Rhodopseudomonas palustris: one gene and its partner. The protein of the gene in region 2 interacts with the protein of the main gene of each other region in a pairwise test. Links are inferred from orthologs where the notes say so. Each region holds a gene or a part of one and is shown on either strand. Other genes may lie near its edges. The genes, in order: eno and rpe.

Region 1 (15,012 bases), 1.1 Mb from region 2 along the record:
GTCGCGCGGCACGCCGACGCCTTCGATATACAGCCGCGCCAGATCGTACTGCGCGTCGGCGTTGCCGAAATACGAGGCGGCGTAAGAGAACATCTCGCGCGCCCGCTCGGGATCGCGCTTGACCTTCGAATTCGGGATGCCGTCGAGATAGTAGCGGCCGAGTGCCACGAAGGCGTTGGCGACGATCGCGGCCTGCGGCGCCGACGGGCTGTCCTCGGCGTGGGCGTTGGCGATCTTGCTGAAATAGTCGAAGGCGCGCAGGTCGTCCTGATCGACGCCATTGCCGTCGGCATACATCTTCCCGAGGCGCCACTGCGCGATCGGGTGGCCGCCCTCGGCGGCATATTGCAGCGCGGTGAGCGAGGTGGTCGACGGCGCCGCCGGCAGCGCCTTCTTCAGCGCAGGCGCGGTACCCGGCTGGCTGGTGGCGACCGGGATCGCGGTGTCCTCCGGTCGAACCGGGGTGCCTTCGAACGCCGCCGCCGGCACGGCGCCTGCTCCGGCGCCGATCAGCAACGCGGCAAAAACGCTACGCCTAAAATTCCGCATCGCACATCTCGCGGGTCACCCCCGGTACGGTCGAATCGACCCGCCGGCTTTCCATCCAACACACTCCCGCCCTCTCCTCTGTCGCGGCCGCACCCGTTTCGGACGGGTCGGTGGCCGACGCTGCGGCGGTCAAATTTCTGTCACGGCCGCGACCGGCCGTCGGCTGTTCGACGGTCAGGTGATCGCACCTTGGTTGGCCATGATTGCGCAAGATCGTCGCCGGGAGCTGGGCACTATCAGCATCACCCTGCTGTTTGGCGAGATGACGGCCGAGCCGCCGCAAATCCGCGGCAGACGGTGACTTTTTGAAGACGCCGAGGGGGGCCGACAGGTTCGCGGCGCAGCCAGTGATCTGGCGGCTCGTCGGCATCGACCTGGTAGGCGTCGTGGCGAACATTCGCGAACTCGTCTTTCCGGCCGCCTCGCTGTCGGGCTTTCCGGACTTTCCCGGTAAGACCATCGACCTGCGCTCGGCTCAGGTCAGATGATCTCATTGACCGGTGTGGCCAAAAAGCGGCGCGTGCAAGAGCGACCATCAAAGACGGTTAAATGATGCAGAACTGTTGCGGCATAGCAACAAGAGTGTCCCGGCGGACACCCTTTTCGGGTGCACTTAGTAGCCGCTGGGGTCAGGCGTTGAGCACCTTGCCGTAGGCGTCGAGCACGGCTTCCTTCATCATCTCCGACAGCGTCGGGTGCGGGAAGACGGTGTGCATCAGCTCTTCCTCGGTGGTTTCGAGGTTCATCGCCACCACGTAACCCTGGATCAGCTCGGTGACTTCGGCGCCGATCATGTGGGCGCCCAAGAGCTGCCCCGTCTTCTTGTCGAAGATCACCTTGACCAGGCCCTGGTCCTCGCCGAGCGCAATCGCCTTGCCGTTGGCGGTGAACGGGAAGCGGCCGACCCGGATCTCCCGTCCCTGCTCCTTCGCCTTGGCCTCGGTGAGGCCAACGGAGGCGATCTGCGGCTGGCAGTAGGTGCAGCCGGGAATCAGGCTCTTGTCGAGCGGGTGCGGATGCAGGCCCTTGATGGCCTCGACACAGATCACCCCCTCGTGCTCGGCCTTGTGCGCCAGCATCGGCGGACCGGCGACATCGCCGATCGCGTAGATGCCGGGCACGCTGGTCTTGCCGAGGCCGTCGGTGACGATGGTGCCGCGGTCGAGCTTCACCCCGAGCTTCTCCAGCCCGAGATTCTCGACATTGCCGACCACGCCGACCGCCGAGATCACACGGTCAAATTCGGCGGTCTCCGGCTTGCCATTGCCGGGATCGATGGTGGCGACGACGCTATCAGCCTTCTTGTCGAGCTTGGTGACCTTGGCGCCGGTCAGAATCTTGATGCCCTGCTTCTCGAACCGCTTGCGGGCGAGCGCGGCAATCTCGGAATCCTCGACGGGCAGGATCTGCGGCAGCACCTCGACCACGGTGACCTTGGCGCCCATGGTGTGGAAGAACGAGGCGAACTCGATGCCGATCGCACCGGAGCCGACCACCAGCAGCGACTTCGGCATCACTTCCGGCACCATCGCCTCGAAATAGGTCCAGACCAGCTTCTTGTCCGGCTCGAGACCCGGCAGCACCCGCGGCCGCGCCCCGGTGGCGACGATGATGTGCTTGGCCTGATAGCTGCCCGGCGGCAACGCGCCCTTCGGCGCCTCGGTCTTGGAGGCAGCGACCGTGAGCTTGCCCGGCGCGTCGATCGTCGCCTGACCCCAGATGATCGAGATCTTGTTCTTCTTCATCAGGAAGCCGACGCCGTCGTTCAGCCGCTTCGACACCCCGCGCGAGCGCTGTACGATCGCCTTCGGATCGAACGAAATGTTATCGGCCGACAGCCCGTAATCCTTGGCGTGCTGCATGTAGTGATAGATTTCCGCCGAGCGCAGCAGCGCCTTGGTCGGAATGCAGCCCCAGTTCAGACAGATGCCGCCGAGATACGACTTCTCGACGATCGCAGTCTTGAACCCGAGCTGCGCCGCCCGGATCGCCGCGACATAGCCGCCGGGTCCGGAGCCGATGATGATGACGTCGAAGGAGGTGTCGGACATAACTACTCGCTCTTCTTTCCCTCACCCGCCCTCGCTTCGCTCGGGCACCCTCTCCCACAAGGGGAGAGGGTAAGAAAGTCACACCATCATCATCACGGGATTTTCGATCAGCGTCTTGAAGGCGCCGATCAGTTCGGCGCCGAGCGCACCGTCGACGGCGCGGTGATCGCAACTCAGCGTCACGCTCATCATGGTGGCGATCTCGATCTTGCCGTCACGCACGATCGGGCGCTGCTCGCCGGTGCCGACCGCCAGGATGGTGGCGTGCGGCGGATTGATCACGGCGGTGAAGTCCTTGATCCCGAACATGCCGAGATTGGACACCGCTGTGGTGCCGCCCTGGTACTCTTCAGGCTTCAGCTTGCGGGCCCGCGCGCGGGCGGCAAAATCCTTCATCTGCGCCGAGATCGACGACAGCGACGCCGTCTCCGCGCTGCGGATGATCGGGGTGATCAGCCCGCCCGGCATCGCCACCGCGACGCCGATGTCGGAATGCTTGTGCTTGAGCATCCCTGCCTCGGTCCACGACACGTTGGCGTCGGGGATGCGCTGCAGGGCGATCGCCATCGCCTTGATGATGAAGTCGTTGACCGACAGCTTGTAGGCGGGCTTGCCGTCCTTGTCCTTCGGCGCGGCGGCGTTGATGTCCTCGCGCGCGGCCAGCAGCCGGTCGAGGTTGCAGTCGATCGTCAGATAGAAATGCGGGATGGTCTGGGTCGACTGCGTCAATCGCTGCGCAATGGTCCGGCGCATGCCGTCGTGCGGCACCACTTCGTAAGAGCCTTCCGGATACAGCGCGCGGATCTGCTGATCCGACATCGCCGGCACGATCGCGGGACCAGCCGCTGGCGCCGCAGCCGGCGCCTTCAGGCCGCCGCCGCTCTTGGCCTGCTCGACGTCGCGGGCGATGACGCGGCCGTGCGGCCCGGTGCCGCTGACGCGGGCGATGTCGATGCCGGCATCCTTCGCCAGCCGCCGCGCCAAAGGCGAAGCGAACACACGGCCATTCGCTGGCGCTGTATCCCCCTCACCCGCCGCCCGCGGCGGCGACCTCTCCCCGTTGGGGAGAGGTGAAGGCGGCTGTGGCGCCGGCCTCTGATCAGCCTTGTCCTGTGCGTCCGAATTGGCCTCGGCTTTGCCACCCGCAGAGCCGGCTCCCTCTCCCCTCTGGGGAGAGGGCTGGGGTGAGGGGGCACCGCCGGCACTGGCCTGACCGCCTGCCCCAGCCGCTTTCACGTCCTCGCCGTCCTCGGCAAGCACCGCGATCACGTCGTTGACCGGCACGTCCTGGGTGCCTTCGGGCACGAGGATCTTGGCCAGCGTGCCCTCGTCGGCGGCCTCGACTTCCATCGTCGCCTTGTCGGTCTCGATCTCGGCGATGACGTCGCCGCTTTTGACCTTGTCGCCCTCCTTCTTCAGCCACTTCGCAAGGTTGCCCTTCTCCATGGTCGGCGACAGCGCGGGCATCAGAATGTTGATCGGCATGAGGACAGAACCTTACTGCGGCCGTTCGGTGGTGGCGCCGGTGTCGGTCGGGCGCGACAGCTCGGCCTCGAACATCTCGACGATGCGCTCCAGCGCCTCGTCCTCGGTGTATTCGCTCTCGCGCGCATAGGCGCGCGCGGCGTGGCGGGCGATGTCGACCAGCAGCAGCCCCCACATCTCCGGATCTTCGAACGCGCGCATGAAGGCGATCGACAAACCGCCGTCGAGCACAAAGGCGCGCAACACTTCGATCGCATCTTCGCGGCCTTCGACGTCGGGCGGCAGCGGCTGTTGCTTGGGTCCGGTCATAGGGTCACCGATAGCAGACGGCTTTGGCGGCCTCGACCACCTCGGCGACGCTGGGCAGCGCCAGCTTTTCGAGATTGGCGGCATACGGCATCGGCACGTCCTTGCCGGATACCCGCGTCACCGGAGCGTCCAGATAATCGAACGCGTGCTCCATGATCCGGGCGGAGAGTTCGGCGCCGATACCGTTCTGCTGCCAGCCCTCTTCGATCGTCACCGCGCGGCCGGTCTTCTTCACCGAGGCGATGATCGTTTCGGTGTCGAGCGGACGCAGCGTGCGCAGGTCGATCACCTCGGCCGAGATACCGTCCTTCGCCAGCTCGTCGGCGGCCTTCAGCGTGTAGGTCATACCGTGCGACCACGAGATCAGCGTGACATCCTTGCCCTCGCGGACGATGCGCGCCTTGCCGATCGGGATCACGTAGTCGTCGAGCTTCGGCACTTCGCCGTGCTGGCCGTACAGCATCTCGTGCTCGAGGAAGATCACCGGATTGGGATCGCGGATCGCCGCCTTGAGCAGCCCCTTGGCGTCGGCGGCCGAATACGGCGCCACCACCTTGAGGCCGGGGATCTGCGAATACCAAGCCGAGTAGTCCTGGCTGTGCTGCGCGGCAACGCGCGAAGCAGCACCGTTCGGACCGCGGAACACGATCGAGCAGCCGAGCTGGCCGCCGGACATGTACAGCGTCTTCGCCGCCGAGTTGATGATCTGGTCGATCGCCTGCATGGCGAAGTTGAAGGTCATGAACTCGACGATCGGCTTCAGCCCGGCAAAGCCGGCACCGACGCCGACGCCGGCGAAGCCGTGCTCGGTGATCGGGGTATCGATCACACGGCGGTCGCCGAATTCCTGCAGCAGTCCCTGCGTGACCTTGTAGGCGCCCTGATACTCGGCAACCTCTTCGCCCATCACGAACACGTCGGGATCGCGGCGCATTTCCTCGGCCATCGCGTCGCGCAACGCCTCGCGGATCGTCACCGTCACCATCTCGGTGCCGGCCGGAATGTCCGGATCAGCGGCGGCCGACACCGTCGGGGCTTCTGGCGCGTGCTGCGCCGGCGCGGGTGCGGACTTGGCCTGCGCGGCTTCAGGCTCCGCTGCCGGCGGGGCCGATTGCGAGGCCTTGTTCTGCGCGGCCGGATCCGACGCCTTGTCGGCATCGGCTGCACTTTCGCCGTCGCCGAGAATGGTGGCGATCGGCGTGTTGACCGCGACGTCGTTGGTACCTTCGGGGATCAGGATCTTGCCGAGCGTGCCTTCGTCGGCGGCTTCGACTTCCATCGTCGCCTTGTCGGTCTCGATCTCGGCGATGACGTCACCGCTTTTGACTTTGTCGCCTTCCTTCTTGAGCCATTTCGACAGGTTGCCCTTCTCCATGGTCGGCGACAGCGCGGGCATCAGAACTTGGATTGGCATTGGGGCTCCGCAGTCATTCAGTCAGGCGGGAAGCAGCCGCGACACGGCAAGGCGGGGATCAGCGATACACATCGGTGTACAGTTCGGACGGATCAGGCTCGGGATCGTGCTGCGCGAAGTCCGCCGACTCATTGACGACCTTGCGCACCTCGGCATCGATCGCCTTCAGATCGTCTTCGGTCATGTCGAGCCCGAGCAGACGCTTGCGGACCTGTTCGATCGGATCCTGATCGTTACGGATCTTGTCGACCTCTTCGCGCGACCGATACTTCGCCGGGTCCGACATCGAGTGACCGCGATAACGATAGGTCTGCATTTCGAGGATGAACGGGCCGTTGCCGGCACGGCAATGTGCAACCGCCTTGTCGCCGGCGGCCTTCACCGCACGCACGTCCATGCCGTCGACCTGCTCGCCCGGAATGTTGAACGACACGCCGCGCTTGGAGAAATCGGTCTGCGCCGAGGAGCGCGTCACCGACGTGCCCATCGCGTAGCGGTTGTTCTCGATCACGTACACCACGGGGAGCTTCCACAGCTCCGCCATGTTGAAGCTCTCGTACACCTGGCCCTGATTGGCGGCGCCGTCGCCGAAATAAGCGAGGCAGACGCGACCATCGCCGCGATAGCGGTTGGCGAAGGCGATGCCGGTGCCGAGCGAGACCTGCGCGCCGACGATGCCGTGTCCGCCGAAGAAACTCTTCTCCCGGCTGAACATGTGCATCGAGCCGCCCTTGCCCTTGGAGTAGCCGCCGCGGCGCCCGGTGAGTTCGGCCATCACACCGTTGGCATCCATGCCGCAGGCGAGCATGTGACCGTGATCGCGATAGCCGGTGATCACCTGATCACCTTCGCGTAGCGCCATCTGCATGCCGACGACGACGGCTTCCTGACCGATGTAGAGGTGGCAGAATCCGCCGATTGCACCCATGCCGTAGAGCTGGCCCGCTTTCTCTTCGAAGCGACGGATCAGCAGCATCTCACGAAAGGCGCCGAGCTCCTGTTCCTTGCTGAAAGGCGGCACGTTCGACGGTGACGCTCCTCCGGCCTTGTCCTGTGCTGTTTCCTTCGCGGCGCTCTTCTTGGGTGCGGCCATGGCGATTCCGATTAGAGATGAGATGAGCCTCTCTATCGTAACTTATAGCGGCTTGAAAGGATCGCTATGTCGCTGCGCGCAAATCAATATGCCGCAGTGCAGCGACACGAAACTTTCGAAATCGTTCGTCCAGATTTTTGGAATTTGCGCACTCAGCGCGCCGGCATCATCCGCACCAGGTCCGCCGGATTGGCGAAGTCGAGCTGATAGCGCACGCGCTCGTCGAGCATGTCGGGATCGATCCGGTCGGAGCGCAGCAGCGAGACTCGCTGCTCGGCCTCGGCGCGTTGCTGGCGGAGCTGCACCAGCTCCGCAGTCAGCGCGGTGATTTCCTGGTCGAGCTCCTGCTGCGCCGTCAGGCCGTAGCGGCCGGTGTAGGCGTTGACGCCGAAATAGCCGATCACGGCGGCAGCGATCGCGTACAGCGCGATGCCGGCGAGGATCGATTTGAGACGACTGCGGGTGACCATGGCCGGACCATGGGACAGCGCGGTTAACGCGCGGCTAACGCCGCATCTGTCCCGCCAGCTTGACAGCCGGCGGGGCGGATGCGGCCGACGTTATTTGTACTGCTGGGCGACGAAGCCGGCGAAGGCGTCGATGTACTTCTGCAGGAACTCGCGCAGCGCGTCCTTGACCAGCGCACCGTCCTCGCCGAACGCATCCCCGATGCCGCCGACATAAGCCTCCGGCTGCTGCAGCGTCGGCATGTTCAGAAACACCAGGCATTGCCGCAGATGGTGGTTGGCGCCGAAACCGCCGATCGCGCCCGGCGAATTCGACAGCACGCCGGCCGGCTTCTTGTCGAAGCAGCTCTTGCCGTAGGGCCGCGACCCGACGTCTATGGCGTTTTTCAGCACGCCAGGAATCGAGCGGTTGTATTCGGGAGTTACGAACAGCACCGCATCAGAGGCCTTGATGCTGTCGCGGAACGCGGTCCAGTCGGCCGGCGGCGCTTCGGTCTCGAGATCCTGGTTGTACATCGACAGGCCGTGCAGCGTGACGATGTCGAGCTTCAGCGTGTCCGGCGCCAGCGCGGCGAGCGCCTGCGCGGTCCGCAGCGAATACGCCTGCTTGCGCAAGCTGCCGACGACGGTCGCGACACGATATGGTGGGGCCATTGGCAATCCTCCGGTCATGCAATCAGACAATCGCGGCGAGCCTATCCCGCCGTGATGACGGAGAATGCGCAACATGCGTCAAGCACGCTGCGATGACGCGGTTTTGATGGCGCACCTGCCCGGTTTCGTGCGGAGGCGAACCTCCGCACCTGGCACTCGCCGCCCTATTCGGCCGCGGCGCGGTTACCCAGCACCTCATGGTTGTGTGCGCCGAGCTTCGGTGTGGCGAGCTCGGGATGCGGGCGCGCGCCGTCGAACACGATCGGCAGACCGGCGACGGTGAGACCAGTGTCCGGCATCGTGCGCAGCAGATCGACCGCGGCGAGCTGTTCGGTGGCGGCAAGCTCGGGAATGTCGTTGACCGGGCTCACCGGCACACCGGCGCTCTTGAAGGCCGCGAGCCAATCGGCTGCGCTGCGGGTCTTCAGCACCTCCTGCATCAGCGGGATCAGCACGGGCCGATGCGCCTGCCGGTCGCGCACCCGCGCAAAACGTGGGTCCGCGCTCCACTCCGGATGGCCGAGCACATCGGCACAGCGCGCGAACAGGCGGTCGTTGCCGGCCGCGATCACGATCGGTCGGTCGGCGGTCTCGAACACCTGGTACGGCGCCAGCGTACCGCTTGCGGTGCCGTGGCGCACAGGGGGCTCGCCGTCGAGCAGATAGCCGCTGAGCGACATGTCGACCCAGCCGACCGCCGTGTCGAACAGCGAGGTGTCGATCACGCAGCCCTTGCCGGTGACGTGGCGCTGCTGAAGCGCCGCCAGCGCGCCGATCACGCACCATTGCGCAGTGGCGCGATCGTTGATCGGCGGCGCGCAGAAGGTCGGCGGATGCTCCGGCCCGCCGGTGAGCGACATCACCGCGCCATAGGCCTGCAGCAGCGGATCGAAGCCCGGCTCCTTGCTCAACGGACCAGCTTTGCCGAACGCCCACACCGAGCAATAGATCAGCCGCGGATTGACCGCGCACATCACGTCCGGCCCGATGCCGCACGACGCGACCACGCCGGAGCGCAGGTTCTGGATCAGGATGTCCGCATCCTGGACAAGTTGTTTGAGCCGCGCGACGTCGTCCGGGTTCTTGATGTCGAGCGTCACCGACCGCTTGTTGCGGTTGTAGGTGTGAAACAGCAAGGAATCGCCGTCGACGAAGGGCGGGCCCCAGTGCCGGGCATCGTCGCCGCCGTCGTGCTTCTCGATCTTGATCACGTCGGCGCCCATGTCGCCGAGGATCATCCCGGCCATCGGCCCGGCGATCGCCTGCGCGATCTCGATCACTTTGATGCCGGCGAGCGGTCCACCCATTGCGGTCTCCGATTTCGTGTTATGTCTGTTGGCGCGCACTGTTTCAGTGGCGCGAGGCAAATTGCAAGTGTCTGGCAGGAGCGATGCGCGCAATGGTGACCGCCGAATTTCTCATCACCTCGCTGATCGTGGTCGCCTCGCCCGGAACCGGCGTGCTCTATACGGTGGCCACCGGCCTGTCGCGCGGCTCACGCGCCAGCGCGATTGCGGCGTTCGGCTCGACCATCGGCATCGTGCCCCACATGGCGGCGGCGATCCTCGGCCTCGCCGCCCTGCTCCACACCAGCGCGGTGGCGTTCCAGCTCTTCAAGTATCTCGGCGTCGCCTATCTGCTCTACATGGCGTGGAAGACGCTCGGCGAGCGCGGCCCGCTCAGCGTCGAGACCGATGTCGGCGCTCCGTCGGCAGTGCAGATGACGGTGACGGGCGTCCTGATCAACATCCTCAATCCGAAGCTGTCGATCTTCTTCCTCGCCTTCCTGCCGCAATTCGTCTCAGCCGACGACGCCCATCCGCTCGGCCGGATGGTCGAGCTGAGCGGCATCTTCATGCTGATGACCTTCGTGGTGTTCGTGATCTACGGCCTGTTCGCCGCCTGGCTACGCGACCACGTCATCACCCGCCCGCAAGTGATGACCTGGCTCCGCCGCAGTTTCGCCGCCGCCTTCGTCGCGCTAGGCGCCAAGCTGGCCACTGCGGAGCGGTGACGCCTGTTATTAAGCTGATCGTCCCACCGCCGTCATGCCGGGCTTGTGCCGAACCTGACGAAGGATAGCACCGTCGCCATCAAAGGCGTCAGTCAGGTCCGCGTGCGGATTTCGTTGAGCAGGAAGTTGCCGAGCCGCTTGCCGCGATTGCGCAGCACCTTGAGCGGACCCTGGTCGACGAAATACGTCAGCAGAATGCTGTCACGCGTCTCGACGCCCGCGGGGACGGTGTCGGCCGAATGCCAGCTCTGCTTGTCGACCGCAAACGCATAGCCCGAATTCGGCGCGAACTTCATCTGCCGCGCCTTCGGCATCGACCCGTCCGGCAGCACATCGTGAAAGATCGTGCCGATGTCGGTGTGGGCTTCGTCCCGCGGCAGATAGAGCTGCACGGTGATGCCCTTCCAATGCGTGTCGGTGTGCGGCGTGATCTTGTAACCGGGAACGTCGCGGGTCAGGATCGGAATCGGAAACATCCCGACCTCCCGCGCGTCCGGCCCAAATCGTTTCTCCAGGGCCGGCGCCAGCTTGCGCCGAAACGCGTCCTTCACCGGCTCCGAGCACAGCGCGTCGCCGACCATGCGCCACACCGAGCGCTGCTCCGGCGGCAGGTGCCGGATGTATTCCGGAAACAGGTCGATCTTCACCCGGGTGTGAGTGCCGTCAGCGAGATCATTGCCCTTGCTGCGGCCATGCATCGGCCGATAGTCGGTGTTGCGCGGCATCGCCTTGAGCATCGCCGCGTAGACCAGCGCCGGAAAGATTCCGACGAATTCGAGGTGATAGAACGGCTCCATCACCACCGCGGCGGACTCGATCGCCCCGACGATGTGATTGATCAATGCGGCGGTCGCTTCCGCCAATTCCGACGGTCGCCGTTCAGCCATCTGATCCATGAAATCTCCGCTGGGCTGCTTCGTCTTGTTGAGACTAGCTAGCAACTACGATCAGCACCAGCGGATTTCATACCCCCGATGGCAGCTATGCGTTGGGGGCGATGAGGAATTTCTCCCCGGTCGCGCGCTTGTTATAGACCGCGATGGCATCGAGGCTCAGCGCCTCCCTGAGCGACACCGTCCGCGTGTAGTGGCTGGCGAAGGTAGTCTTGATCTCGGCCGCAACGCGGGCGCGGAGTTTGGCGGCGTCGGCAGCACCGATCTTCTGCAGGAACGGGAACAGCAGCCAGCCGCCGACCGCCCAGGCGAAGCCGAAATTGCGTAAGATCTCGGTCGGCTTGGTGTCGAGGCTGCCGTAGATATAGACCTGCTTCGGCACGTTGGAGCCGTAGCGGCTGTAGGGGCCGGTCGCGGTCTTGCCGATCGCGGCTTCCATGCAGCTCAGGATCTGCCCCGCGAGCCGGCCGCCGCCGATCGCATCGAACGCGATGGTCGCCCCGGTCTGGACCAGCGCCTCGGTGAGATCGTCGAGGAACGTCGGCGCGGTGGAATCCACCACGTATTTGGCGCCGATGTCGCGCAATAGCTTGGCCTGGGCCTCGCTGCGCACGATGTTGACCAGATCGATGCCGTCCTTGAGGCAGATCCGGTTGAGCATCTGGCCGAGGTTCGACGCCGCGGCGGTGTGCACCAGCGCCTTGTGGCCTTCGCGCTTCATCGTCTCGGTCATGCCCAGCGCGGTCAGCGGATTGACGAAGCACGAGGCGCCTTCGGCCGCGGTGGTGCCATCCTGGAGCTTCAGGCAGTCGGCCGCCTTGATCAGGCGGTATTGCGCGTACATTGCGCCGCCGATCATCGCTACGGTCTTGCCGAGCAGCGCCTGCGCCGCGTCCGAGCTGCCGGCCTTGATCACCGTGCCGGCGCCCTCGTTGCCGACCGGCATCGACTCGTCGAGCCGGCCCGCCATCGCCTTCATCGCGGCTTCCGGCACCTTGGCGGTGATCACCGGCGCGTCCGCGCTGCCGGACGCTTTCGCGGTCGACATGTCGGCGGCGCCGAACAACAGGCCGAGATCGGAGGGATTGATCGGGGTGGCTTCGACCCGGACCACCACCTCGTGGGGGCCGGGCTCGGGAATGCTTACCGGCACCAGCGAAACTTCGAGGTCGCCGCTCGTCTTGATCAGCGAGCGCAGTTGCAGTCCGGTGATGGCCTCGGTCACGTCTTTCTCCCTGCTGTCTGTTGCGGCCGCACCATGATGCAGCCGCGCGCGGGGTTCAAGACGAGCCGATGGCCGCGACGATCACATCATCGCGGCCATTTGCTTGTCGTTCAGCGGAACGCCTTCAGCGCCGCCTTGCCTGGGAAGTACGCGCTGGTGCCGAGCTCCTGTTCGATGCGCAGCAGCTGGTTGTACTTCGAGGTGCGGTCCGCGCGCGCCAGCGAGCCGGTCTTGATCTGCCCGCAATTGGTGGCGACCGCGAGGTCGGCGATGGTCGAGTCCTCGGTCTCGCCGGAGCGATGCGACATCACCGCGGTGTAGCCGGCCTTGTGCGCCATCTCGACGGCGGCGAGCGTCTCGGTCAGCGTGCCGATCTGATTGACCTTGATCAGGATCGAGTTGGCGCGGCCGGCCTTGATGCCGTCGGCGAGGCGCGAGACGTTGGTGACGAACAAATCGTCGCCGACGAGCTGGCACTTGTCGCCGATCAGATCGGTGATCGCCTTCCAGCCTTCCATATCGTCTTCGGCCATGCCGTCTTCGATCGACACGATCGGATAACGCGACACCAGATCGGCGAGATACTTGGCCTGCTCCTGCGGACCCAGGCTGCGGCCTTCTGCTTCATAGACATACTTGCCGTCCTTGAAGAACTCGGTCGACGCCGGATCGAGCGCGATCATGACGTCTTCCCCGGCCTTGAAGCCGGCCTTGCCGATCGCCGACAGCACGAAATCGAGCGCGGCGTCGGCCGACGGCAGGTTCGGCGCGAAGCCCCCCTCGTCGCCGACATTGGTGTTGTGGCCGGCCTTCTTCAGTTCGCCCTTCAGTGTGTGGAAGATTTCCGATCCATAGCGCAGCGCTTCCGCGAAGCTCGGCGCGCCGACCGGCATGATCATGAATTCCTGGAAGTCGATCGGATTGTCGGCGTGCGCGCCGCCATTGATGATGTTCATCATCGGCACCGGCAGGGTGCGGGCCGAGGTGCCGCCGACATAGCGATACAGCGGCAGATCGTAAGACGACGCCGCGGCCTTGGCGACCGCCAGCGACACACCCAGGATCGCATTGGCGCCGATCCGGCCCTTGTTCGGGGTGCCGTCGAGCTCGATCATGGTCTGGTCGATCTGCACCTGCTGCTCGGCGTCCATGCCGCCCAGCGCATCAAACAGCTCGCCATTGACGGCCTCGACCGCCTTCAGCACGCCCTTGCCGAGATAGCGAGCCTTGTCGCCGTCGCGCAGCTCGACCGCCTCGTGGGCGCCGGTCGACGCGCCCGACGGCACCGCGGCGCGGCCGACCGAGCCGTCCTCGAGCACCACGTCGACTTCGACGGTCGGATTGCCGCGGCTGTCGAGAATTTCGCGGCCGATGATGTCGACGATGGCGGTCATGAATGCCTCTTGATCGGATGGAGGGAATGGAGTTGCGCCGCTTCTACAGCATGGCTCGGGGCACGAAAAGGCCGCCGGACCGCTCCATGAGGTCCGACAAACGGCGAACGCACCGGTTTTGCGACGGATTCCCCTGCTTCGGAAAATGATCTAGGACGGCGGTAACGGAGACCCGAGTTCAAGCCATGTCGAAAACGCCCCGCAAATCCGCCTCCTCCCCGCCCCTGCAGCTCGGTCAGGCCGTCGAATGGCCGGACCGGCCGGAAGCCGCCAAGCTCGACCGGGTGCCGAACCCGCAGAAGGACACCAATTTCCTGGCGCGCTTCACTGCACCGGAATTCACCTCGCTGTGCCCGGTGACCGGGCAGCCGGATTTCGCGCATCTGGTGATCGACTACGTTCCGGGCCCTTGGCTGCTCGAGTCGAAATCGTTGAAACTGTACCTCGCCTCGTTTCGCAATCACGGCGCCTTCCACGAGGACTGCACAGTGGCGATCGGCAAGCGGATCGCGGCTGAGATCAAGCCGAAATGGCTGCGCATCGGCGGCTACTGGTATCCGCGCGGCGGCATCCCGATCGACGTGTTCTGGCAGACCGGCAAACTGCCGAAAGATGTCTGGGTCCCCGATCAGGGCGTGCAGCCATATCGCGGACGTGGCTAGATCGGACTGATCGCCCTCGCTCGAGGAACTCTTCGCGCTCCCGGACGTTTGTGCGGAACTGAATCGTTCCAAGCGGAGAAGCGAGATTGAACCGGCGGCAAGTTCTGACCGGCCTTGCGGCGCTGCCGCTGTTGCAAGCTAAGGCCGAGCCGGCCGCAGCGAACAAATCCCCACCCTCCAGCCCGTTCGATCCTTGGGTCGTACGAAATCTGGCGCGCGAACTGGCGAGCAAGCCCTATCAGGCGCCGGACAGCGCGCTGCATTCGTCGCTGGGCGATCTAAGTTATGATGCGTATCGCGCGCTTCGCTTCAATCCGGAGCGCGCGCTGTGGCGCGCCGAAGGCTTGCCGTTTCAGGTGCAGTTCTTTCACCGTGGCTTCCTGTACAAGAACCGGGTGACGATCTTCGAGGTCGCGGAAGGCGAGGCTCGGCCGGTCCGCTACCGTGCCGAAGATTTTTCGTTCGGCGACGCCGCCCCGCCGCCACCGGATGCCGATCTCGGCTTTGCGGGCTTTCGCATTCACGCGCCGCTGGAGCGCGCGGACTATTTCGACGAGGTCAGCGCGTTCCTCGGTGCGGCGTATTTCCGCGCCGTCGCCAAAGGCCAGCGCTACGGCCTGTCGGCGCGCGGACTGTCGATCGACACCGGCCAGTCCGGCGGCGAGGAATTTCCGCTGTTCAAGACGTTCTGGCTCGAACGCCCCGCCCCCGGCGCATCGTCGATGGTGGTACACGCGCTGCTGGACAGCAAGAGCATCGCGGGCGCGTACCGTTTCACCATCCGTCCGGGCGTCACCACCGT
Region 2 (15,152 bases):
GAAGACGAAGCAGGCAACAAACCAGAGAACCCGGCTAAAGAGGCCTATTACTTCCCTTCGGTCGCGTCCTTGACCAGTTTCTGCACGGTGTCGCCCTGCATCCGGGCGATGTCGTCCTGGTACTTGAGCAGCGCGCCGAGGGTGTCGCCGACGACTTCGGCGGTCAGCGCGCGGGCGTCGAGTTCGGTCAGCGCGGTCGCCCAGTCGAGCGTTTCGGCGACGCCCGGCGATTTGTAGAAATCCTGCTCGCGCAGCGCCTGGACGAAGTTCACCACCTGCTGCGACAGCTTGGCCGAGATCCCCGGCACGCGCGACTTCACGATCGCCAATTCGCGCTGGGCGTTCGGATAGTCGACCCAGTGATACAGGCAGCGCCGCTTCAGCGCGTCGTGGATTTCGCGGGTGCGGTTCGAGGTGACGATCACGATCGGCGGCGCCGGCGCCTTGATGGTGCCGAACTCCGGAATGGTGACCTGGAAGTCGCTGAGCACTTCGAGCAGATACGCCTCGAACGCCTCGTCGGCGCGGTCGAGCTCGTCGATCAGCAGCACCGGCGCGCCCGCCGTGTCCGGCTCCAGCGCCTGCAGCAGCGGCCGCTTGATCAGGAAGCGCTCGGAGAAGATGTCGCTGGAGAGCTGATCGCGGTCGGTGTCGCCGGCGGCTTCGGCCAGCCGGATCGCGATCATCTGCGCCGACGAATTCCACTCATACACCGCGGAAGCGACGTCGAGACCCTCGTAGCACTGCAGCCGGATCAGCCGGCGGCCGAGCGCGGCCGACAGCACCTTGGCGATCTCGGTCTTGCCGACGCCGGCCTCGCCTTCGAGAAACAACGGCCGGCCCATCCGCAGCGCCAGAAACACCACCGTCGCCAGCGACCGCTCGGCGAGATAGCCGCGGCTCGTCAGCAATTCGAGCGTGGCGTCGACGGAGGCGGGAGGCGCGGTTGCGGTCATGGCCGATCCGGTTGCAGGCTCACGCCTTGCCGTTGGCGGCGTCGACCGCACGCTTGGTGAGCACGCCGATCAAATGCGCACGATATTCGGCGCTGCCGTGCAGATCGCTGTTCAGCCCGTCGGCGGAGACGTGCAGGCCGTCGAGCGCCTTGGAATTGAACCGCGCCTTCAGCGCCTCTTCGAACTGAGTGACACGAAACACGCCATCGGCGCCTGCCCCGGTGACCGCGACGCGGACGTCCGACGGACGGCGGGCGACGAACACGCCGACCAGCGCGTAGCGCGACGCCTGGTTGCGAAACTTGATGTAGGCGGCCTTCTTCGGCAGCGGAAACTGCACCTTGGTGATGATCTCGTCCGGCTCGAGCGCAGTCGAGTACATCCCCTGGAAGAACTCTTCGGCCTTCAGCTTGCGCTTGTTGGTGACCACGGTGGCGCCGAGCGCCAGCACGGCCGCCGGATAGTCCGCGGTCGGATCGTTATTGGCGAGCGAGCCGCCGATGGTGCCCTTGTGGCGCACCGCCGGATCGCCGATCAGCGACGCCAGCTCGGCCAGCGCCGGAATCGCCTCGCCGACGATCGCCGAATTCGCGACCTCGGCATGGGTTGCGGTGGCGCCGATCACCAGCGAGCGGCCCTTCATCTCGATGCCGCTCAGGCCTTCGATATGCGACAGGTCGACCAGATGCGGCGGCGCCGCGAAGCGCTGCTTCATCACCGGCAGCAGCGTGTGGCCGCCCGCGATCAGCTTGGCGTCCTCGTTCTTCAGCAGCAGATTGGCGGCCTGACGAACAGTCCCGGGGCGGTGATATTTGAATTCGTACATTGCGCTTCCCTGAGCTTCCTGCGTCTCGTTGGGCGTGCCGCGCGGCCTCGTTGAAGCGGGCCGGCGCAGAGCCGGTCAGGTGCGGTCGGAGTTCGCCATCGCCTTGGCGCCGGCCGCGATCGACACCACGATGTTCTGATAGCCGGTGCAGCGGCAGAGATTGCCTTCGAGCTCTTCGCGAATCGTCTCGTCGGAGAGCTCGTGGCCCTTGCGATGCACCATGTCGACCGCGGTCATGATCATGCCCGGGGTGCAGAAGCCGCACTGCAGGCCGTGATGCTCGCGGAAGGCTTCCTGCATCGGATGCAGCGGCGCGCCGTCGGCAGCGAGCCCTTCGATCGTCGTCACTTCGTGGCCGTCGGCCATCACCGCCAGCGTGGTGCAGGACTTCACCGCCTTGCCGTCGAGATGCACGACGCAGGCGCCGCACTGCGAGGTATCGCAGCCGACATGCGTGCCGGTGAGCCGCAGGTTCTCGCGCAGAAACTGCACCAGCAGCGTGCGCGGATCGACGTTCGCGGTCACAGGCTTGCCATTGACGATCAGGGAAATCTTGGCCATCGGCCCTCTCTTCAATGCGCACCGCCGCGTTGCACGGCGATCACTCGTCTTTTAGTTGTGTTTCTTGAACCGATCTTACGAGGCAACCCCAGGATCGGCAACCGCGAACGGCTCTGGCCGTGCCGGACCCGCTGCCGTGTAATGACATCCGCGTGATCGAACCCCGCGGCGCCATCAGGCCGCGCCGTTGCCGTTCTGCACCGCCTTGGAGAAGTTGGCGAAGAACTCGTCCGCGAGCTTCTTGGCCGAGCCGTTGATCAGTCGCTGCCCGAGCTGGGCCAGCTTGCCGCCGATATGCGCTTCGACATCGTAGGACAGCAGCGTGCCGCCGTCCTTGTCGGACAGGCCGACCGTGGCGCCGCCCTTGGCAAAGCCGGCGACACCACCCTCGCCTTCACCGGTGATCTTGTAGCCGTTCGGAGGATCGAGATCGGACAGCGTCACCTTGCCCTTGAAGCGGGCCGATACCGGGCCGACTTTCAACTTCGCCACCGCGCGAAAACCGCTGTCGTCTTCGGTCTTTTCGAGCTCCTCGCAGCCGGGAATGCAGACCTTCAGCACTTCCGGATCGTTGAGCTTGCTCCACACCAAATCTTTCGGCGCGTCCAACTGGACTTCGCCGTTCATCGTCATGGCCATGGATATTTCCTCCCGGATCGGCGGCCGCCTCGGACAGCGGCATTGCGACTACTTAAGCACGCCGGGCGGCAAAGAAAAAGTATCGCGACACCGCCCCGAATGATCGGCGGCGATAACAGTTATGCAGCTTTTGAGATAGGTGGCGCCCGGCCCGAGCGCCAGCGTCAAGCAAACAGGACAGTCGGACCTGCGATCAGGAGCGTTGCGCGGCGGCCGGGTAGTTCGGCTCGAACGCCGCGCGCGGGCGCACGGCGGCCGCAGGCCGCTTCGACGGCTCGACCAGCATCAGGATCGCGGTGCTCAGAAACAGCAGCAGCTCGGTGGCATGCAGCCGCATCGCCTCAGGCTCGGCGACCTGCGAGGCCATCACCATGCTGACGAACGACACCAGGCTGCCGAGCGTCAGCGCGAACGCCAGCGCCTCGTTGCAGCCGCCCGACAGACGCACCGACGGCCGCGTCAGCAGCGCCGAAAAAACCAGCAGGAAACCGGCGACCGTCAGCTTGGCCAGCGCCAGCAGCCACGCCATCTTCATCGTCGCGATCGCGCCAAGATGCAGATGATCGCTGATGAAGATCGCCACCGAGATGTTCGGCCGGTCGTACAGCGCGTTGATCGGCGACACGATCAGCCGGTACGCCACGATCAACCATGTCGGCGCGATATAGGCCGCCAGCAGAACGCCGTTCACCGAGCTGATCCGCCAATCCGTCTTCATCGCCGTGTCCCGCCAGCCAGAGCGCGCCGAATCTTCTGGCCGCGCCAACGAAGCTAACTTCAGGTTAACGCGGCACGGCAATGGAAACGTCTTGTTAAGGTTAACTTCGGCTTTCGGCTGTGGACGACGTCTGCGGCAGGTTCCACCGCGAAATCGGCATGAAATTTGCGTCAGCAGTCCACATGATGCCTGTTCTCACCCCGCCCCGCGCCTCGGCAGCGTTCCCGGGCCGCACCCACCGAATAGCCGCGACGCCCGGCCCGGTGCCGGTCGAACGGCGAAGGTGGAACGTTGGAATGCCGCTTTCATCCGACCACGACCCCACCGCGGACCTGAACCGGCGACCGACGCGGCACGCCCGATTTCACCCGTCGCATAGCGCCGGACTTCACCGCCAACTCATCGCGGCGAATGGAACCGCTAACTGCGGCATCGTCGTCCACAGGGAAGAAGGTTGTAACCGGCCGCTGTTGCCGCGATCGCGACCCACTGTTAGAAAATCGAAAAGCGAAGCGACGTTCCGGCTGCCGGGGCCCTCGCCGCATCGTGTGTGCAGCGAAAGCCGATCCGGATCGTTTGCACCGCAATATCCGCTTTCTCGAGTCCTGATCCTTCGAGTCCTCTGACCACGGCAGCGCATGGACTACTTCGCCCAGCAGCTCATCAACGGTCTCGTCCTCGGCTCCATCTACGGCCTGATCGCGATCGGCTATACGATGGTCTACGGCATCGTCGGCATGATCAATTTCGCCCATGGCGACATCTTCATGATCGGCGGTTTCATCGCTCTCATCAGCTTCCTGATCCTGGTGTCGTTCGGCCTCACCTTCGTGCCACTGATCCTGCTGGTGGTGCTGTTGGTGTCGATGGCGATCACCGCACTGTACGGCTGGACGGTGGAGCGCATCGCCTACCGACCCTTGCGACACTCGTTCCGCCTCGCCCCGATGCTGTCGGCGATCGGCATGTCGTTCGTGCTGATGAACTTCGCCCAGGTTTCGCAGGGCGCCCGCGTCAAGCCGGTTCCGCCGATCATCACCGGCGGCTACACGCTGCACGAGAGCGCCGACGGTTTCGTCGTGCGGCTGTCCAACGTGCAGATTCTGGTCGTGGTATCCACCATCGTGCTGCTGGCGATATTCACTTGGCTTGTGGCGAAGACCCGGCTCGGCCGCGACATGCGCGCGTGCGAGCAGGATCAGACCATGGCGGCACTGCTCGGCGTCAACGTGGACCGCACCATCTCGATGACCTTCGTGATCGGCGCCGCGCTCGCCTCGGTCGCCGGCATGATGTATCTGCTGTACTATGGCCTGGTGGACTTCTTCATGGGCTTCGTCGCCGGCATCAAGGCGTTTACGGCAGCCGTACTCGGCGGCATCGGCTCGCTGCCCGGCGCAATGCTCGGCGGCCTCCTGATCGGCCTGATCGAGACGTTCTGGTCGGCCTATTTCTCGGTCGAGTACAAGGACGTCGCGGCGTTCTCGATCCTGATCGTGGTGCTGATCTTCATGCCGACCGGCCTGCTCGGCCGGCCGGAAGTCGAAAAAGTCTGAGCGGGCGACGACGTGGCCAAACTCGCGCACGCCGTAGCCCCGACCGCCACCGCCGGAACCGGCGCGGGATTCATCGTCAAGAAAGCCCTGATCAGCGCCCTGGTGGCGCTGGTTCTGTTTTCGCTGATGATCGGCGTGCGAACCGAGGCCGGTCCGGAGGGCGGGCTGATCTACTGGACGCGATTCGGCGACCTCGCCGGCATGGTCGGCGCGGTGTTCGTCGGCTCGATCGTGGTCGAGCTGCTGCGGATGTGGTGGGGTCCGGTCGACACCTCGAAGATGATGCCGGCGAGCGCCCGCAAGACGCTCGGTCTGGCCGGCCGCATCGTCGCCCCGGCGCTGCTGATCTTCACTGTGCTCGTGCCGGTGATCTTCTACGATCAGCGCTACATTCTCGACCTCGGCATCCTGGTGCTGACTTACGTGATGCTGGGCTGGGGGCTGAACATCGTGGTCGGCCTCGCCGGCCTGCTCGACCTCGGTTACGTGGCGTTCTACGCCGTCGGCGCCTATTCCTACGCGCTGCTCGCCACCAATTTCGGGCTGTCGTTCTGGATCTGCCTGCCGCTCGCCGGCATCCTCGCGGCGTTCTGGGGCGTGATCCTCGGCTTTCCGGTGCTGCGGCTGCGCGGCGATTATCTCGCCATCGTCACCCTCGCCTTCGGCGAGATCATCCGCCTCGTCATCATCAACTGGCAGACTCTGACCGGCGGCCCGAACGGTATCAGCGGCATTCCGCGGCCGACCGTGTTCGGCATTCCGCTGACGCCGGGCGAGAACGGCCTCGCCGCCATGCTGGGGATTCCGTTCTCGCCATCGCAACGGCTGGTGTTCCTGTTCTATCTGATCCTAATTCTGGCGCTGATCACCAACTGGGCGACGATCCGGCTGCGCCGGTTGCCGATCGGCCGCGCCTGGGAGGCGCTGCGCGAGGACGAGGTCGCCTGCCGCGCGCTCGGCATCAACACCACTACGACCAAGCTGACGGCTTTCGCGATCGGCGCGATGTTCGGCGGATTCGCCGGGGCGTTCTTCGCCACCCGGCAGGGCTTCATCTCGCCGGAATCGTTCACCTTCCAGGAATCGGCGCTGGTGCTGGCGATCGTCGTGCTCGGTGGCATGGGCTCGCAGCTCGGCGTCGCGCTCGCCGCGGTCACGCTGATCGGCGGCTTCGAGCTGTTCCGCGGCCTCGATCAGTTCCGCATGCTGGTGTTCGGCATGGCGATGGTGCTGCTGATGATCTGGCGGCCGCGCGGCCTGATCGGCCACCGAGCGCCGACCGTGTATCTTCAGCACAAGCAGGCGATCTCGTCCGACCTCGTCAAGGAAGGCCACGGATGAACGACGCCTCCGACATCCTCGAGGTCGACGGCCTGACGATGCAGTTCGGCGGCATCATCGCGGTCAACGCCCTGTCGTTCAACGCGCAGCGGGGCAAGATCACCGCGCTGATCGGCCCCAACGGCGCCGGCAAGACCACGGTGTTCAATTGCATCACCGGCTTCTACCGGCCGACCGCCGGCGCGATCCGGCTCCAGCATCGCGGCGGCGACACGCACCGGCTCGACAAGCTCAACGACTTCCGCATCACCAAGATCGCCAAGGTGGCGCGCACCTTTCAGAACATCCGGTTGTTTCCCGGCATGACCGCGCTGGAAAACCTGATGGTGGCGCAGCACAACGCGCTGCTACGCGCCTCGGGCTTCACGTTTCTTGGCCTGTTCGGCGCGCCGTCGTGGCGTGCGGCAGAGCGCGCCGCAATCGACCGCGCGAGGTTCTGGCTGGAGCAGATCGGGCTGCACGGCCGCGCCGACGACGCAGCAGGCAACCTGCCTTACGGCGACCAGCGCCGGCTCGAAATCGCGCGGGCGATGTGCACCGAGCCGGTGCTGCTGTGCCTGGACGAGCCCGCCGCCGGCCTCAATGCGCGCGAGAGCGCCGAACTCAGCGAATTGCTGTTGTCGATCCGCGACCAGCATGACACCTCGATCCTGCTGATCGAACACGACATGAGCGTGGTGATGGAAATTTCCGACGCCGTCGTGGTGCTCGACTACGGCGTCAAGATCGCGGGCGGCACGCCGGCCGAGATCCGCGACGATCCCCGCGTCATCGCCGCCTATCTCGGCGTCGAGGACGACGAGGTCGAGGCCGTCGAGCAGGAGCTCGGGCTGTGAGGACGTTGCTACATAGTCCACCGTCATGGCCGGGCTTGACCCGGCCATCCACGGAAACGAGCACGACCTCGCCTGTGGCCGTGGATGGCCGGGTCAAGCTCGGCCATGACGAAGGTAAGCGTGGCGAGGCCGCGCGATGACAAACACCACCGCCGCGCCTCTGCTCGAAATCGAAAACCTCCGCGCCGCCTACGGCAAGATCGAGGCGCTGAAGGGCGTCGATCTCGCCATCCAGCCCGGCGAAATCGTCGCCCTGATCGGCGCCAACGGCGCCGGCAAGTCGACGCTGATGATGTCGATCTTCGGCAGGCCGCGCGCCAAGACCGGCCGCATCGTGTTCGACGGCGTCGACATCACCGCGATGCCGACCTACCAGATCGCGCGCATGAGCATCGCGCAGTCGCCTGAAGGTCGCCGCATCTTCCCGCGGATGAGCGTGGCCGAGAATCTTCAGATGGGGGCCGACGCCGGCCAGGGCAGCGACGAGGACCGCGCCGCCTCGCTGGAGCGGGTGCTGACGCTATTCCCGCGGCTGCGCGAACGCTTCGGCCAGCGTGGCGGCACGCTGTCCGGCGGCGAACAGCAGATGCTGGCGATCGGCCGGGCGCTGATGAGCCGGCCGCGACTGCTGTTGCTGGACGAACCCTCGCTCGGCCTCGCGCCGCTGATCACCCGCCAGATCTTCGAAGCGATCCGCACCCTGAACAGGCAGGACGGGCTGACGGTGCTGATCGTCGAACAGAACGCCAACCACGCGCTGAAGCTGGCGCACCGCGGCTACGTGCTGGTCAACGGACTGATCACGATGAGCGGGAGCGGCACCGAACTGCTGGCTCGCCCGGAAGTCCGTGCTGCTTATCTGGAAGGCGGCCGCAAGGCCTGACCTCTCTCGTTACCGCCTGCGGCAGAATGTGCCAGTGCGTCGCAACCGATGCGGCATTTTGTCGATGACTTGACGTGAAAATCAGCCAACAATGCCGGCATTGCCGCGCCGCGATCCGGTTCGGGCGCGGCTGACCTATCGCAGTCTCACCGCAGGGATCACTCCATGAAACTAAAGCTTCTCGGTTTGGCTTTCGGCGCCTCGCTGGCGCTGTCGACCACGGCGCTGGCGCAGGACATCACGGTCGCGGTCGCCGGCCCGATGACCGGCGGCGAATCGGCATTCGGCCGTCAGTTGAAGAACGGCGCCGATCAGGCCGTCGCCGATCTCAACGCCGCCGGCGGCGTGCTCGGCAAGCAGCTCAAGCTGCAAACCGGCGACGACGCCTGCGATCCGAAACAGGCGCGCTCGATCGCCGAGAAGATCGCGGGCGACGGCATCCCGTTCGTCGCCGGCCACTTCTGCTCGTCGTCGTCGATCCCGGCGTCGGAAGCCTATGCGGACGGCAACACGCTGCAGATCACTCCGGCCTCGACCAACCCGCTGTTCACCGAGCGCAAGCTGTGGAACGTACTGCGGGTCTGCGGCCGCGACGATCAGCAGGGACTGATCGCCGCCGAGTACATCCTGAAGAACTATCAGGGCAAGAACGTCGCGATCCTCAACGACAAGACCACCTACGGCAAGGGGCTCGCCGACGAGACCAAGAAGGCGCTGAACAAGGCCGGCTTCCAGGAGAAGATGTTCGAGTCCTACAACAAGGGTGACAAGGACTTCAATTCCATCGTTTCGCGGCTGAAGCGCGACGCCATCGATCTGGTCTATATCGGCGGCTATCATCAGGAAGCCGGCCTGATCCTGCGCCAGATGCGCGACCAGGGCCTGAAGACCGTGATGATGGCCGGCGACGCGATGAACGACAAGGAGTTCGCCTCGATCACCGGCCCGCTCGCGGAAGGCACGCTGTTCACCTTCGGCCCCGATCCGCGCAACAAGCCGACCGCCAAGGCGATCGTCGAGAAGTTCAAGGGCAAGGGCATCGATCCGGAAGGCTACACGCTTTACACCTACGCGGCGTTCCAGATCTGGTCGCAGGCCGTCGAGAAGGCCAAATCGACCGATCCGAAGAAGGTGATCGAAACCATCAAGGCCGGCGAGTGGGACACCGTCCTCGGCAAGCTCGCCTTCGACGCCAAGGGCGACATCAAGGCGATCGACTACGTCGTCTACAAATGGGACGCCAAGGGCAACTACGCGGAGATCGGCAACTGAGCCGACGTGATCTTCCGATCCGCCCTCTTGCGCTGCGCGCGCCCTCGCCTCGCCTACAAACCGTCACCGCCCGGCTCGACCGGGCGGCCCAGTACTCCAGAGCGCTCACGGTGATGAGCGCTCTGCTGCATCCAACTTGATCCGCACAAGCACAGCTTCTGCTCCTCATGGTGAGGAGCATCGCGTCAGCGACGCGTCTCGAACCATGAGGCGACGCATCGTGCGCTGCCATCCTTCGAGACGCGGTCCTAGAGCAGTTCTGTTTTTTATAGAACCAGAGCTAGTCCGCATCGCCTGCCACACGCACAACCTCCTGGTGAGGAGGCGCGTAGCGCCGTCTCGAACCATATGACTCAGGGAATGCGTTGCCCCATCCTTCGAGACGCCCGGCTTCGCCGGGCTCTTCAGGATGAGGACTCAGTGCCTTCGGAAAGGTCGGATCGTTTCAGTCAAATGATGAACCGCTCTAACGGACCGCTCCTCAGGCTGAGGCCAGCATCGCGGCTTCAGAGACAAACTACCCGATATTCCCCAGCGCCGGGAACGTGTTCAGCAGCCAGATGCTGACGTCGCTGATCGCGCCGGTGAGGAAGCCGATGCCGGTGAAAATCATCAGCACGCCCATCACCCGCTCGATGGTGGCGAGGTGTTTCTTGATGCGGGCGAACAGGCCGGAGAACTGTTCGATCATCAGCGCTGCGAGCAGGAACGGCACGCCGAGGCCGAGCGAATACACCGCCAGCAGGCCGGCGCCTTTCGCCACCGTCGCTTCGGCGGCGGCGACCGACAGAATCGCGGCGAGGATCGGGCCGATGCACGGGGTCCAGCCGAACGCGAACGCCAGCCCCATCACATAGGCGCCCCACAGCCCGACCGGCTTGGGGATCGGCAGCCGCCCTTCCCGCATCAGGATGTTGATCCGCGTCAGCCCGAGGAAGTGCAGGCCCATCAGGATGATGACGATACCGGCGACGATCGCCAGTTCCGCCGACCAGGCGCGGATCAGGCCGCCGACCAGGCTGGCGCTGGCGCCGAGCGCGACGAACACGGTGGAGAAACCGAGCACGAACATCGCCGCCGAGATCATCACCGCACGCTTCGAGCTGCGCTCGGCTTCGTCGGCGGCGACGTGCTCGATGGTCGCACCGGTCAGATAGATCAGATACGGCGGCACCAGCGGCAATACGCAGGGCGACAGGAAGCTGACCAGACCGGCGATCAGGGCGGCGGGGATCGAGACGTCATGGATCATGGCCGGCTACATGCACCCGCGCTTCGCACAGGCGCAAGCCGCTGCGTCAAGGTTCCGCGCCTTGTGATCGCAGCGTGAGGGATTGCTTCGACCAATTGTTTATGCCGAGAATGTTCCCTCTCAGCCAGCTACGGACAGGCCCATCTTGCGAAACCTCATCACCGATGTCCCCGGCGTTCGCGTCGGCAACGCCGACGACGCCAAGCTCGCTTCCGGCGTCACCGCGATCCTGTTCGACAAGCCTGCGGTCGCCTCGATCGACGTCCGCGGCGGCGGTCCCGGGATTCGCGACGGCGTGCTGCTGGAACCGGTCAACACCGTCGAGCAGGTCGACGGCTTCACGCTGTCGGGCGGCTCGGCGTTCGGACTCGACGCCGGCGGCGGAGCGCAGGCATGGCTCGCCGAGCGCGGCCGCGGCTTTGCGATCGGCGACGCCACGATCCCGATCGTGCCGGGCGCGGTGGTGTTCGACATGATCAACGGCGGTGACAAGGCCTGGGGCCGGTTCTCGCCGTACCGCGATCTCGGCTACGCCGCCGCGGACGCAGCCGGCGACAGCTTCGCGCTCGGCAGCGTCGGCGCCGGCCTCGGCGCCACCACCGCGACGCTGAAGGGCGGGCTCGGCTCGGCCTCGGCGACCACGCCGGACGGCGTCACCGTCGGCGCGATCGCGGTGGTCAACGCGATCGGCAGCGCAACGATCGGTGACGGCCCATGGTTCTGGTCGGCGCCGTTCGAAGTTGGCGACGAGTTCGGCGGGCTAGGAATGCCCGAGAGCTTCACGCCGGAGATGCTGAAGGTGCGGCTGAAAGGCGCCGCGACCCCGAGCGCGGTCGAGAACACCACGCTGGTCGCGGTGGTGACCGACGCCGCGCTCACCAAGACCCAGGTGAAGCGGCTGGCGATGCTGGCGCAGACCGGATTTGCCCGCGCAATCTATCCGGTGCACGCGCCGCTCGACGGCGACGTGGTGTTCGCCGCGGCGACCGGGGTCAAGCCGGTCGAGCCGCTGGCCGGGCTGACCGAGCTCGGCACCATCGCGGCCAATACCGTGGCACGGGCGATCGCACGCGGCGTCTATGAGGCCACCACGCTGCCGTTCAAGGACGCGCAGCCGGCGTGGCGCGATCGGTTCAGGCGCTGACCGACAGCGACGAGCCCGAAGCCGCCTGGATCTGCGCCGCCTGGCGCTGGATCAGTTGCTCGATGAAATTATAGGACGAGGTCGCACCGCTCGACGACGAGCCGGTCGCCGCCGAGGTCATCGTCACCTTGGTGCCGTCCGCATAGCTGATCGAGGTGGTCACGCTGCCGTCGGAATTGGCCACACTGGTCGAGGACGAGCCGGACAACGCCTGCAGCAACGGATCGCTCGAACCGCCGCCGCGGCCGGACTTGCGGGCTTCCTCGCTGCTACGATTGTGCTGCTTGCGCGGCATCAACGCCGAAGCCAGCTCTTCGGCGGTGACCGAACCGTCGCCGTCACTGTCGAGCTTGGAGAACACCTTGTCGGCATTGGCGATGTTGGTGCCGCCTGCTCCAAGCGCGTCCTCGAATTCGCCCTTGCTGATCGCCCCGTCGCCGTTGCCGTCGATCTGCTTGAACAGATCCTTCAGCGCAGCATCGCGGGACTTGGATGCGGTCGAGCTGGAATTACCGGTGGACTGTGCGCTCTGCGCGTCGAGCAGCGCCTGCATCGTCTGCGGCGACAGACCGCTCGACGGCAACGAGCCGTTGCCGGTCGGCAGGCCCGGAAACGACGACGTGCCGTTGCTGCCGCTTGAGCTCTCGAACGGATTGGTGAAGCCGGTGGTCTGCTTCGACGATTTCGACGTCGACGCGCTCAGCGTATTGAGCAGTCCGGACAGCGCGCCGAGCGCGCCAAGGGCAGGCAGCATCACAGAAACTCCGCATCACACACCGCTGGCCGCGGCCGGCAACTACCCACGGATTATTCCGGCTGTCTCCGAGCAATCGCCGTGCCAGCCGCGAAGCGCCCGAAATTGCTGACTTTTTCGGATTCGGCGAGGGCGCCGGGACGGCAATTTCTGCCCCTTCGGCACAACCTGCCGGGCCTGCACGGCCCGTTGTTGCGCTCTGGATTTGCGAGAGACCGGCGCGGCGTGGTAGCGAAGTTGATCCACCCCACACGCACCTGGAAGCCCTGATGTCCTCCTTCGCGCTCCGTCCGCTCGCCATCGCGCCCTCGATCCTCGCCTCGGATTTTTCCAAGCTCGGCGAAGAGGTCCGCGCGGTCGATACCGCCGGCTGCGACTGGATCCATCTCGACGTGATGGACGGCCATTTCGTCCCGAACATTTCCTACGGCCCGGACGTGATCAAGGCGATGCGGCCGCACACCAAGAAGGTGTTCGACGCCCATCTGATGATCGCGCCGTGCGATCCGTATCTCGAGGCCTTCGCCAAGGCCGGCTGCGACATCATCACCGTGCACGCCGAAGCCGGCCCGCATCTGCACCGCTCGCTGCAGGCGATCCGCGGCCTCGGCAAGAAGGCCGGCGTCTCGCTCAATCCGGGCACGCATCCGAGCGCGATCGAATACGTGCTCGATGACATCGATCTGGTGCTGGTGATGTCGGTGAACCCCGGCTTCGGCGGCCAGGCCTTCATCCCGAGCGCAGTCCAGAAGATCCGCCAGATCCGCGCCATGGTGGCGGATCGTCCGATCGACATCGAAGTCGACGGCGGCGTCTCCGACAAGGTCGCCGGCGAACTCGCCGCAGCAGGTGCCAACGCCTTCGTGGCCGGCTCCGCCGTGTTCAAGGGCGGCACGCTGGAGGCGTACAAGGCGAATATCGCCGGCATCCGCAACGCCGCACTACAGGCGCGGGGCGAGGCGGTTTAAGGACCGTTCAGACCAAACTCGTCGAAACTGACGACAGGCAGAAGTGCGTAGCACCGTGCCAGGTGGGACTGATGATGTAGCACCACCTGAGACACTCTGCCTCCATTTCGACTTACACGAGTATCACTGCGTTCATCTAGCGGCCGCTCGCTTACATCACCGTCATTGCCGGGCTTGATGTTCAGCCCGGAGACATAGTCGACACGTGTTCGGAGACATGACCGACACTTTCCACGCCCGTCAAGTCGATGGTGGCGACTTGGTGGGCAGCGAAGAACACGCCGTATTTGCCGTCGGTGGAGAGCGGCCTGATGGCCAAGCGCTCTCCGGCGAAGGCTTGCGGCACCTTCCACAAACGACCTTTGAAGCTGACATAGGCCTTGGTTTTCGAGACGGAGCGGACGATGTCGCGCTCATCGTATTCTGGAGCCGGCAGGCGGTCCGGCAGAGAACGCCGGCTCGGCTGGTAGCGATCAGCAGGCACCAGCTGGCCTAGCGACTCGTGAGGGCGCTCGAAGTTGTACACCTCGCGCCAGGAATCGAAGGCACGTTGCGCCTCGGCGAGGTCGCGCAAGGGCCGCAGCGCAAACACCTCGTCGTCCAGCGTGCGATGAAAACGCTCGTTCTTGCCGCGGCTCTGCGGGTGATAGGGACGACTACGGATCACCCTGATGCCGAGCTTGAGCAGCCACACAGAGAGCCATGTCCAGCGCTCGCCGGAACTGTCCGACCACGGCGAGCCGTTGTCGACGAAGATCGTGTCGGGCAAGCCGTAGTGCCGGAACGTCGTTTGCAGCCTGTCCTGCACGGTTTCGCCGCGCTGATCGGCGCAAGCCTGGAGGCACAGATCGTAGCGTGAGTGATCGTCCACCACGGTCAGCGGATGGCAGCGGACGTCGTTGCCGAGCCGAACCCAGCCTTTGAAGTCCATCTGCCAAAGCATGTTCGGCGCCGGCATCTCGAACCGCAGCGTCGCCGGTGGACCGCCGGCGGCAGGCTTGATCCGGCCGTGCCGGCGCAGGATCTCGTGGATCGTCGACACCGCCGGAGCGTGCTGTCCGGACCGGTCCATCGAGCTGGCGATCTTGCGCGCGCCCCATGCCGGATGCGCATCACGAACCGCCAGCACCTGGGCCTCACACGCCGCCGAGGTCTGCCGCGGGCTGTCCTGCGGCCGCCGCGACAGGTCGGCGAGATCACCTCCGGCCGCCCATCGCTCCAACCATTTGTAGCCGGTCGTCCAATGAATGCCGAACCGCCGGCACAGCTCGCGCCGGTTCGCCCCCTCCTGCATCGCAAGCCGTACGAACTCGCGTCTCTGATCCACTGCCGACACCTCACGCCAGGGCATGGACTTGGCCTCCAATCGCCAAATCCAGCCACTATGATGCGTCGACTATGTCTCCGAACACGTGTCGACTATGTCTCCGGGCTGAACACTTGACC

The links.
Region 1: the proteins of rpe (region 2) and eno interact in binary tests that used the Escherichia coli proteins (3 or more experiments, as listed by UniProt). The link is inferred for Rhodopseudomonas palustris from one-to-one orthologs.

Annotation. Positions count from the first base shown.
Region 1 is NZ_CP041387.1:2,115,344-2,130,355, forward strand. What follows is about bases 11,407-14,258. They hold eno (phosphopyruvate hydratase), read right to left. Parts: upstream 13,549-14,258; coding sequence 12,265-13,548; downstream 11,407-12,264. Other genes in these bases: FLL57_RS09725 (zinc-binding dehydrogenase), read right to left, coding at 11,407-12,154; queF (preQ(1) synthase), read left to right, coding at 13,734-14,210. Outside these bases: FLL57_RS09670 (tetratricopeptide repeat protein), read right to left, coding at 1-549; FLL57_RS23315 (hypothetical protein), read left to right, coding at 897-1,037; lpdA (dihydrolipoyl dehydrogenase), read right to left, coding at 1,179-2,600; FLL57_RS09680 (pyruvate dehydrogenase complex dihydrolipoamide acetyltransferase), read right to left, coding at 2,679-4,085; FLL57_RS09685 (DUF5076 domain-containing protein), read right to left, coding at 4,098-4,394; FLL57_RS09690 (pyruvate dehydrogenase complex E1 component subunit beta), read right to left, coding at 4,399-5,808; pdhA (pyruvate dehydrogenase (acetyl-transferring) E1 component subunit alpha), read right to left, coding at 5,867-6,901; FLL57_RS09700 (FtsB family cell division protein), read right to left, coding at 7,054-7,371; FLL57_RS09705 (NADPH-dependent FMN reductase), read right to left, coding at 7,462-8,022; FLL57_RS09710 (CaiB/BaiF CoA transferase family protein), read right to left, coding at 8,187-9,329; FLL57_RS09715 (LysE family translocator), read left to right, coding at 9,422-10,036; FLL57_RS09720 (hypothetical protein), read right to left, coding at 10,129-10,932; more of FLL57_RS09725, read right to left, coding at 11,018-11,406; FLL57_RS09740 (glucan biosynthesis protein G), read left to right, coding at 14,297-15,012. UniProt on the Escherichia coli protein: Catalyzes the reversible conversion of 2-phosphoglycerate (2-PG) into phosphoenolpyruvate (PEP). It is essential for the degradation of carbohydrates via glycolysis.
Region 2 is NZ_CP041387.1:3,169,066-3,184,217, forward strand. What follows is about bases 11,865-14,856. They hold rpe (ribulose-phosphate 3-epimerase), read left to right. Parts: upstream 11,865-13,007; coding sequence 13,008-13,706; downstream 13,707-14,856. Other genes in these bases: FLL57_RS14550 (P1 family peptidase), read left to right, coding at 11,865-11,984; FLL57_RS14555 (EF-hand domain-containing protein), read right to left, coding at 11,974-12,738; FLL57_RS14565 (IS481 family transposase), read right to left, coding at 13,888-14,856. Also shown: FLL57_RS14495 (AAA family ATPase), read right to left, coding at 48-956; FLL57_RS14500 (FAD binding domain-containing protein), read right to left, coding at 976-1,782; FLL57_RS14505 ((2Fe-2S)-binding protein), read right to left, coding at 1,858-2,343; FLL57_RS14510 (CoxG family protein), read right to left, coding at 2,518-2,982; FLL57_RS14515 (hypothetical protein), read right to left, coding at 3,176-3,700; FLL57_RS14520 (ABC transporter permease subunit), read left to right, coding at 4,339-5,256; high-affinity branched-chain amino acid ABC transporter permease LivM, read left to right, coding at 5,269-6,597; FLL57_RS14530 (ABC transporter ATP-binding protein), read left to right, coding at 6,594-7,433; FLL57_RS14535 (ABC transporter ATP-binding protein), read left to right, coding at 7,570-8,316; FLL57_RS14540 (branched-chain amino acid ABC transporter substrate-binding protein), read left to right, coding at 8,482-9,588; FLL57_RS14545 (cytochrome c biogenesis CcdA family protein), read right to left, coding at 10,106-10,840; more of FLL57_RS14550, read left to right, coding at 10,986-11,864; more of FLL57_RS14565, read right to left, coding at 14,857-15,057. UniProt on the Escherichia coli protein: Catalyzes the reversible epimerization of D-ribulose 5-phosphate to D-xylulose 5-phosphate.